Regions from separate parts of the Priestia sp. FSL P4-0332 genome, predicted to be linked through region 2. Evidence: riboswitches for the same ligand, from Rfam matches in the RefSeq annotation. Region 2 holds a riboswitch; the other holds the start of a gene.
The links. Region 2 has a riboswitch for cyclic di-AMP ahead of MKY06_RS19950 (potassium channel family protein). Riboswitches for the same ligand answer to the same signal wherever they lie in the genome.
Positions count from the first base shown of each region.

Region 1: another riboswitch for cyclic di-AMP. It lies ahead of kdpF (K(+)-transporting ATPase subunit F); the one in region 2 lies ahead of MKY06_RS19950 (potassium channel family protein).

Region 1 covers NZ_JBBOUA010000001.1:3,041,001-3,045,205, forward strand. Annotated here, with positions in the region: gene kdpB (potassium-transporting ATPase subunit KdpB) at 1-338, opposite strand, end outside; gene kdpA (potassium-transporting ATPase subunit KdpA) at 360-2,021, opposite strand; gene kdpF (K(+)-transporting ATPase subunit F) at 2,046-2,126, opposite strand; cyclic di-AMP (ydaO/yuaA leader) riboswitch at 2,505-2,645, opposite strand; gene MKY06_RS15490 (hypothetical protein) at 2,661-2,798, opposite strand; cyclic di-AMP (ydaO/yuaA leader) riboswitch at 2,871-3,013, opposite strand; gene MKY06_RS15495 (undecaprenyldiphospho-muramoylpentapeptide beta-N-acetylglucosaminyltransferase) at 3,400-4,205, opposite strand, start outside.
Region 2 covers NZ_JBBOUA010000001.1:3,785,501-3,789,705, forward strand. Annotated here, with positions in the region: gene MKY06_RS19945 (TrkH family potassium uptake protein) at 310-1,629, opposite strand; gene MKY06_RS19950 (potassium channel family protein) at 1,633-2,292, opposite strand; cyclic di-AMP (ydaO/yuaA leader) riboswitch at 2,417-2,561, opposite strand; gene MKY06_RS19955 (carboxymuconolactone decarboxylase family protein) at 2,677-3,135, opposite strand; gene MKY06_RS19960 (Lrp/AsnC family transcriptional regulator) at 3,256-3,711, shown strand; gene MKY06_RS19965 (peptidyl-prolyl cis-trans isomerase) at 4,160-4,205, opposite strand, start outside.

The DNA.
Region 1 (4,205 bases), 740 kb from region 2:
GAGTTTGCCTGCGCTTTTCCTCGTCCTTCTGCTAATGCTTCTGCAAAATTAGCAAAAACAATTGTGAAAAATAAAACGAGGGATACGGCAATATTAAAGCCTGCGCTTACTGTACTTTCTCCGAAAAGGTCTGGAACAACAGCTAAAAAAAGCGTAATAACAAACCCGATTTCTACTACGAACATGATAGGGTTTTTTATCATCGTTCTTGGACTTAGCTTGATAAAAGCCTGCTTTACTGATTGAATAAAAATCGATGAAGTTTGTTTATCTACAGAACCTTGAATGTGACTGTTACGATCTAATTCAAGATTATTCATAAAATTCCGTTTATTCATTATAATCCTCCGCTTTCTTGATTACAGTGTCAAATACTCAGCAACCGGCCCAAGTACAAGCACCGGGAAAAACGTAAGCGCCCCTACAATAACGGTAGTTCCAATTAAAATGCCGCTAAATAAAGACGTATCCGTTTTAAATGTCCCAGGTGTTTCAGGAACAAGCTGCTTAGATGCTAGTGAGCTCGATACCGCCAGCATCGTAATTAGTCCGAAGTAGCGTCCAATATACATAACAATTCCCGTAGAAATGTTCCAAAACGGAGTTGCGTCACCGAGTCCTTCAAAACCGGATCCATTGTTTGCTGCTGACGACGTAAATTCATACAGTGCCTGGCTTAACCCGTGAAAGCCTGGGTTTGATATACCTTCCATTCCTAAATGAGTAGTGAGCGCTACGGCGGTTCCCCCTAAAATTAGCAGCGGCTGCAGAATAAGCGTCACGGCAATGAGCTTCATTTCTTTTCCTTCAATTTTTTTACCTACGTATTCCGGGGTTCTTCCAACCATTAAACCTGATAAAAATACGGCGATGATGACGTACATCATGACATTCATAAATCCTGCTCCGACACCGCCAAATACGGTATTTAACATCATATTTCCAAGTGTCAATAACCCGGTAAGAGGCGTAAGGGTATCGTGCATGGCATTGACTGCGCCTGTTTCACTTGCTGTCGTCACGATGGCGTACAGAGTTGACATGCCGACACCAAAACGAACTTCTTTCCCTTCCATATAACCGCTCGCTTCATTCAAATGAAAAGCATCAAGTCTAGGGTTGCCACCCCACTCTGTTACAAACGCTGTACTTAAGATAACAATAAAGAGCATACTCATCGATATAAACAAGATGCGACCTTGTTTACGCTGTCCGATCATTTTTCCGTACGTAAAAGGAAGTGCGGTTGGCAACAAAAGCATAAGGACGATTTGTAATACATTGCTCCACGCATTAGGATTTTCAAATGGATGAGCTGAATTGACACCAAAAAATCCCCCTCCGTTGTTGCCTAGCTCTTTGATTGAAAGAAAAGAAGCAACTGGTCCCCTTGCTATTTGCTGGGATGCCCCTTCTAATGTATGGGCAGTCACCGTTCCGCTTAACGTTTGAGGAACACCTAAAAACGCAAATAAAATGCCTGTTATAAAAGCAATAGGAAGTAAAACATGCGTAATTGATTTCACAAAATCAACAAAAAAGTTTCCCATGTCCTTCCCTGCCAACCCACGAATAAAAGCGATTGCTACTGCAAGGGCTGTTGCTGGTGCAGCAAACATCATAAATACAACGGCGGCCATCTGCGAGAAATAAGACAAACCTGATTCACCGCTGTAGTGCTGCAAGTTCGTATTTGTCATAAAACTAATGGCCGTGTTAAAAGCAAGGGCCGGATCCATTCCTTTGATGTGGCTTGGGTTAAGCGGCAGTACCGCTTGAAACCGGAAGATAAGATACACCACAAAAATCATAAACGTATTCGCCAAAACGAGAGCAAGTGCATATTGCTTCCACGTCTGATTATGCCCTTTAATTCCTGCCGCTTTAAACATCACCGATTCTATCTTCCCTACCAAGCTAGTGTTTTTATCGTTTGAAAACACATTCGCTATATAAATACCTACGGGCTTTGCAATAAGCGCTACAAAAACAAGCAGCAGCGCAACTGATAGTAGAAAAATTCCCACGTTTTATTCCTCCGCTTATTAAAATTGTTCTGGATTTAACAGTACATATACTAAATAAATTAAAACGAGAACTGAAATACCTAACAAAATGAACGACATGTTCACTTCTCCTCTCTTTCGTCTACTACATGAGACGACCAGCAAATAATTCCGTACATAGCAGCTGTTAATATGGCAAGCGTTCCAAGCATGATTATATCCAAGTTGCTCCCTCCTAACTGTTTCTTACTACCCATGATTAAGCGTAGTGACTGTTTCTGTGCGTAAAGCATCACGCCCAAGTGAGCTAGCTGCGAAAGGTTATCTTTGATTGTTTAATCCTCACGTATTGTTGCTCTCGTTTTAAAAGCCCTACTATATCCTCTTTACGGTGCAGACATAACCTGCTCTCCTATTTTCCCCATTAAAAAAACCGCAGAAGAGAGTTCTCTTCCGCGGTTTAATGCACGACAAATAAGCCGTGATCGACACGAATTTTTTTACTCCCAAAACGCTTACGGAGTTAGCTGTCGGATTCGGGTTATGGAAGTAACCCTACTCAGTTAAGAGATTCACCCCTAGTACATACGTACAAAATATTGGGTCCCCCGCTCATAATTGATTAAGCGTATATTTGTTATTTAATTTTTAGACTTAATTATGGTTTTTACTGCTGCGTTTAAAACTTTGATTAGCTAACGTAGACAAATAGCGGTTTGCTAGATCAAAAGATTGCTGGTCGCACATTGCTCGGTATTCAATCAATTGAATCATTTGCTTAGATAAATGCATCTTGACGCTCCTTTCACCTATATTTTGAAAGGAGCGTACTATCCGCTGTTATAGAAAACGACCACGATTACACCATCCTCTCTCTTAACGCTTACGAAGTTAGCTGACGGGTTCGGGTCAAGAAAGTAACCCTACTCAATTAAGAGATTCACCCCTGATAATTGGGTCCTCCGCTCTTTCCTTCTCTTTCAGAAAAGACTCAGCGTTTCACAGTGGAACGTTTCATGAGAGTAATCTTACTCCTGTTAAAATTTACTGTCAACAACATTTTTTGAAATTTTAAAAGCTTTATTTTTCTATGTATATTCATTATTTTAAAATAATAGATTCGAAGAAAAAAAGGTTGTGACTGAATGTAGCCCATCTAAAGATGAACAAATGGGATACATGAGCTGAACCGCTTGTGACACCGCAGTTGATTTCTGTGCAAGACTTCGCTTTCCGCAGGAGGCTTCTTCTTGCCCTCCAATCAACTGCTAGAAGGATCTGAACAGGTGAAACCTACGTTCACTTTAACAAAAAAAACGAACCACTAATCAAACACCTTGATCAATGGTTCGTTTTTCACTTCGGCTAAAGTACGTTTGTCCCAGCCTTTTTTTTAACTCATTTTCTCAATTTCATTTACAAGAATTGAAATGGCATCCGTTTTTGTTGCTTCACGCATTGTACGCTTCATCGTACTTGCCTGCTGCTGAAGCTCATTTACTTCCCGCAAAAACACTTCTTTTGTTAACTGTTCTTCTTCCACAACCATACAGTAGCCTTTTTTCTTAAAGGACTGTGCATTTAAAATTTGATCTCCGCGGCTTTGTGCTTTTGACAAAGGAATAATCATCATCGGTTTATGAAGGGCTAAAAACTCAAAGATAGCATTTGATCCGCCGCGTGTAATCACATAATCAGTGGCCGCTAGAACATCTGGAAGCTGTTCATTTACATATTCTAACTGACGGTAGCCCGACTCTTTTTCAAGGCTTGTATCAACATTGCCTTTTCCGCACAGGTGTACAATTTGAAATTTCTTTTGCAGTTCAGGCAAGGACTCTCGAACAATTTCATTGATGCGACGTGCTCCTAAACTTCCGCCCATAATGGTTAAAATTGGGCGCTTATCATAAAAGCGAAGCCAGCTTTCCCCGTTCGCTGCGCTTCCGCTAAATAATTCTTTTCGAATAGGTGAACCAACAACCTGCACTTTTTCTTTTGGAAAATAGTTTGCCGCTTCATCAAAAGAAGTGAAAACTTTAGTGGCAAATTTCTGCGCAATTTTATTTGCCAGTCCCGGTGTTAAATCACTTTCATGAATGAACACGGGAATGTTTAGCGATTTAGCAGCCATTACAACAGGAACTGTGACAAAACCGCCTTTTGAAAACACAAGAGAAGGCTTTAACTTTTTCAGCA
Region 2 (4,205 bases):
CTTCCTGTTATCTGCTTTTAGTGTATGCAACAGCTTGGCAAAATGTTTAGGACAGGGGTGTGGATTTTCATGAGAAAAACCTTCAAATTTCGCTAAAAAAGTGAATCATATTTTTGTTTCTTTCGTTATATATAGTAAGAGATTTTTTACTATAAAAAAGGGGGACCTTTAATGCGCCGACATTCCAAATTGCCCATTGTTCTTGTCTTTGCCTTCTTTTTATTCATCGCAACTGTTTTGTGCGTAACCTCTTATATGTCTTGAATATATAAATAACATAAAAAACCGCCTCCTTGGAGGCGATTTTTCTTACCCTAGCATAATATCTTCGTTTGGATATCGTACAGCTTCTCTCTTCTGTTTTGATAATGAAAATGCAAGCGTTAATGGCCCCACTTTTCCTAAAAACATGATAAAGATAATAATCACGCGTCCAAAGTACGAAAGTTCAGGAGTGGCTCCCATCGATAAACCTACTGTTCCAAACGCAGAAACAACTTCAAACATAATTTTTACAAACGGCAGGTTTTCCGAAATATTTAACAGGAAAATGGCCCCAAACACAAACATAATTGAAATCATCGTGATGGCTAGTGCCTTAAACACGTGAAGGGGAAGGAGCCTTCTCTTTAGGAGCACAATATCTTCCCTGCTTCGTAAAAATGCCCATACTGAAAAAATAATTACCACAAACGTTGTTAGTTTGATACCGCCTCCCGTTGACGCACTTCCTGCACCAATAAACATTAATAAAACCATTAAAAACACCGTTGCGTCATGCAGGTGAGCTAAATCAATCGTATTAAATCCAGCGGTTCTTGTCGTTACTGCTTGAAAATAAGACGCCCATGCTTTGTCCCCTAATGATAAATTTCCAAGCGTATGTGAATTGCCGTACTCTAAGAAAAAAATAAAAAGCATTGCAGTCACGTTAATCGCAAACGTGCTGATAATCATAATTTTTGAATGCAGCGTTAGTTTTTTGTACGATTTTTTCACCCACATATCAGCAAGGACGGTAAACCCTAACCCGCCAATAATGAACAGAAAAGAAATTGTTATGTTAATAATAGGGTCTCCTACATACTGAACTAAGTTATCAGACAGCAGTCCAAACCCTGCGTTATTAAAAGCAGAAATCGAATGAAACAAGCTAAAGAACAATCCCTTAGACCATCCGAATTCCGGAACCCAGCGTATTGCTAAGAAGATAAGTGCAACAAACTCAATTAAAAATGAAAAGATAAACAGCCTTTTAACTAGCAGCACAACTCCGCCGACGCTCGTCTGATTTAAGGCCTGCTGAACGAGCATACGCTCTTTAAATCCAATTTTTTTACCTAGCATCATAAAAATCAACACGGCAAATGACATAATGCCAAGACCGCCTATTTGAATTAACAGCATAATGATCGTTTGACCGATGACGGTAAAACGTGTACCTGTATCTACGACGGCTAAGCCGGTCACTGTCATAGCGGAAGTAGATGTAAAAAGGGCGTCTACCCACCGGATTGGCTCAGTAGTAGAAAAAGGCATCATCAATAGAAAAGCACCAATAATAATTCCTCCTCCAAAAATAGAGATAAGCAGCTGCGGAGGGGTAAGTTTAATGATTTGTTTTTTCATGAGTTAAACTCCTTCTTCTTCAAAACGGTTCAAATCGCGATTATGTCCGATAACAATCAGCATATCTCCTTGTTCAATTATTTCATGTGCGGTAGGCGAAATAACCATTTCCCCGTCTTTTCGCTGAAAGCCGATAATATTGCAGCCGTACTTGGCACGAATGTTTAAATCAAACAGCGTTTTATTATGAAGTTTCTTAGAGGCGACAATTTCGACAATACTATAATCCTTTGACAGTTCAATGTAATCAATGATTTTTTCTGACACCACGTGATGAGCAATACGCTTAGCGATATCGCGCTCTGGATGAATAACTTTGTCCGCTCCTATTTTTTCGAGCACTTTTTGATGATACATATTCACTGCCTTTACCCATACTTGCTTAACGCCCATATCTTTTAAAAGCATGGTTGCGAGTACGCTTGCTTCGATATCATCTCCAAACGAAATAAGCGCATGATCAACATTGCGGATACCTAGCCCCTTTAAGCTAGCTTCATCAATCGCGTTTGCTTGCACAACATATGTAGCTGAGTTGCTAAATTTATTTACTACCTCTTGATTGCGGTCAATAGCGAGCACATCCACATCCAGATTAGCAAACTCTTCAACCAAACTGCCTCCAAAACGACCTAATCCCAATACAGCAAACTGTTTTTTCATAATGTATTTATTCCTTTCTTCAACTGCTGTGTGTTCTCTTAGCTTATACTTTTTCTAAAAAATTACATCCTTTTCTTAAAAAAAGCGCAAAAAAACACAGGAAGGCTCCTGTGTTTTTCCACACTCTTCCCCCTCAAAACGCTTGCGAAGTTAGCTGTCGGGTTCGGGTTTTAAGAGTAACCCTACCTTTTTAAGGATTCACCCCGGAGCACAATATGTGCGTAAATAATGGGTCCTCCGCTCCGTAATGGATTAAGCGATTTTTATTCAAATGTCTATGATCTATTTTTTAGAATAATCGATTCGATTCATGATGCGTTTCACTTCACGAAAGCTATCTTACTCCTGTGGATTTTGTCTGTCAAGATATTTTTAGGGAAGATCTCACTTGCCCTGCAAGCTGCAAAAATCATATAAATCTAAACTGACAATCATTTTGTGAAATTGATCAAATAAATTAATAACAGCCAAAAGCTCTAACAGCTGCGTATCACTGTAAAATTTCTTTAATTGATTCATATCAGCATCCGTCAACTCCCTTGGACGCACCCGGTATACATCAATAAATCGAAACAGTAATCGATCTTTTTCTTCCAGCTCTTTTTCTCTTAACACTTTTTGATTAAGCGTCTCATCGCCTACATATGACATGCTCATACACGTCTCACAGCCGTTAACACCTGCTAGATAAAGCCTAATTTTTTCCTTAGTCTCTTTTTCTACTATATCGCTGTTCCAAAGCGTGTCGTAAAGCTCATCATACAATCTTTTTACATGCGGAATTAAATTCAATGCTTTTTCAAAATTTGTTCCCTCTTCGTTTGCTAACAAAACTCTTGCCATTTTTTACTCACTCCTTTTTAATTATTATAGTAAGAAAAATGGAAATTTCAGATTACATATAAAACATCTTATCTACTATTACTAATCAAATGAAACGTTAATGAGAAAGAAGGTTTTCAATTGAAAATTGATGAAATTGATTTATCGATTTTGCAGGCGCTGCAGCAAAACAGCCGCCTTTCCTTACGAGAGCTAGGAAAACAAATTAACCTGTCTCCTCCTTCGGTGGCAGAGCGAGTAAGGCAGCTAGAGAGCTTTGGCGTTATAAAAGGATATACGATCGATATTGATTATGAAAAGCTGCATTTGCCTGTGTCGTGTTTTATTGAAGTAACCATGAAAAACGGAGAGCATGAGCGTTTTAAACGATTTATTTCTCAGTATCCCTACGCTTTATTCTGTGAACGAATCGCCGGGCAAGCCTGCTTTATTACAAAGCTTCAGCTTCCTCACCTGCACGTACTCGAACAATTTATTAACGAAATTACACCTTATGCCAAAACGATTTCACACATCGCCCTTTCTCACGTGGAGATGGCTCCTGCATTATTGAGTCATTTAAAAGATGAAAAGTGATTGAAACCTAACGAAAGCGGTCCAATCTAAAAGCGAACAATGGGATCAATAAGCTCGTATGAATCACTTTTGACACCGCTGTTGATTTCTGTGCCAGGCTTCGCTTTCCGCAGGAGTCTTCGCCTTGCCCTCCAATCAACAGCTAGAACCAAATAAATAGATTAAACATACGTTCACCATACTAACGAAAAAATCCGAACGATTCATCGTTCGGATCTTCTTTCCATTAAACTACTTTTGTCCCAGCCTCTTTTATTCGTCCAACAGCATAAAAAATAACCCTCCAAAGCTGGAGGGTATAAATTTTCCGAATAATGAAAGTTTTACAACTTCATTTTATCAGGTGCCGACATTTCTGTCTACTTAAAAATGTAAAAGAGCTCTCTATTAATAGAAAGCTCTTTTACCTGCTTGTTTTTTGAAAACAATCAATCTATATAAAAGGGAACTACCTAAGGTTGAAAGTCACGTGAAACCTTGGCAGTTGATCCTGG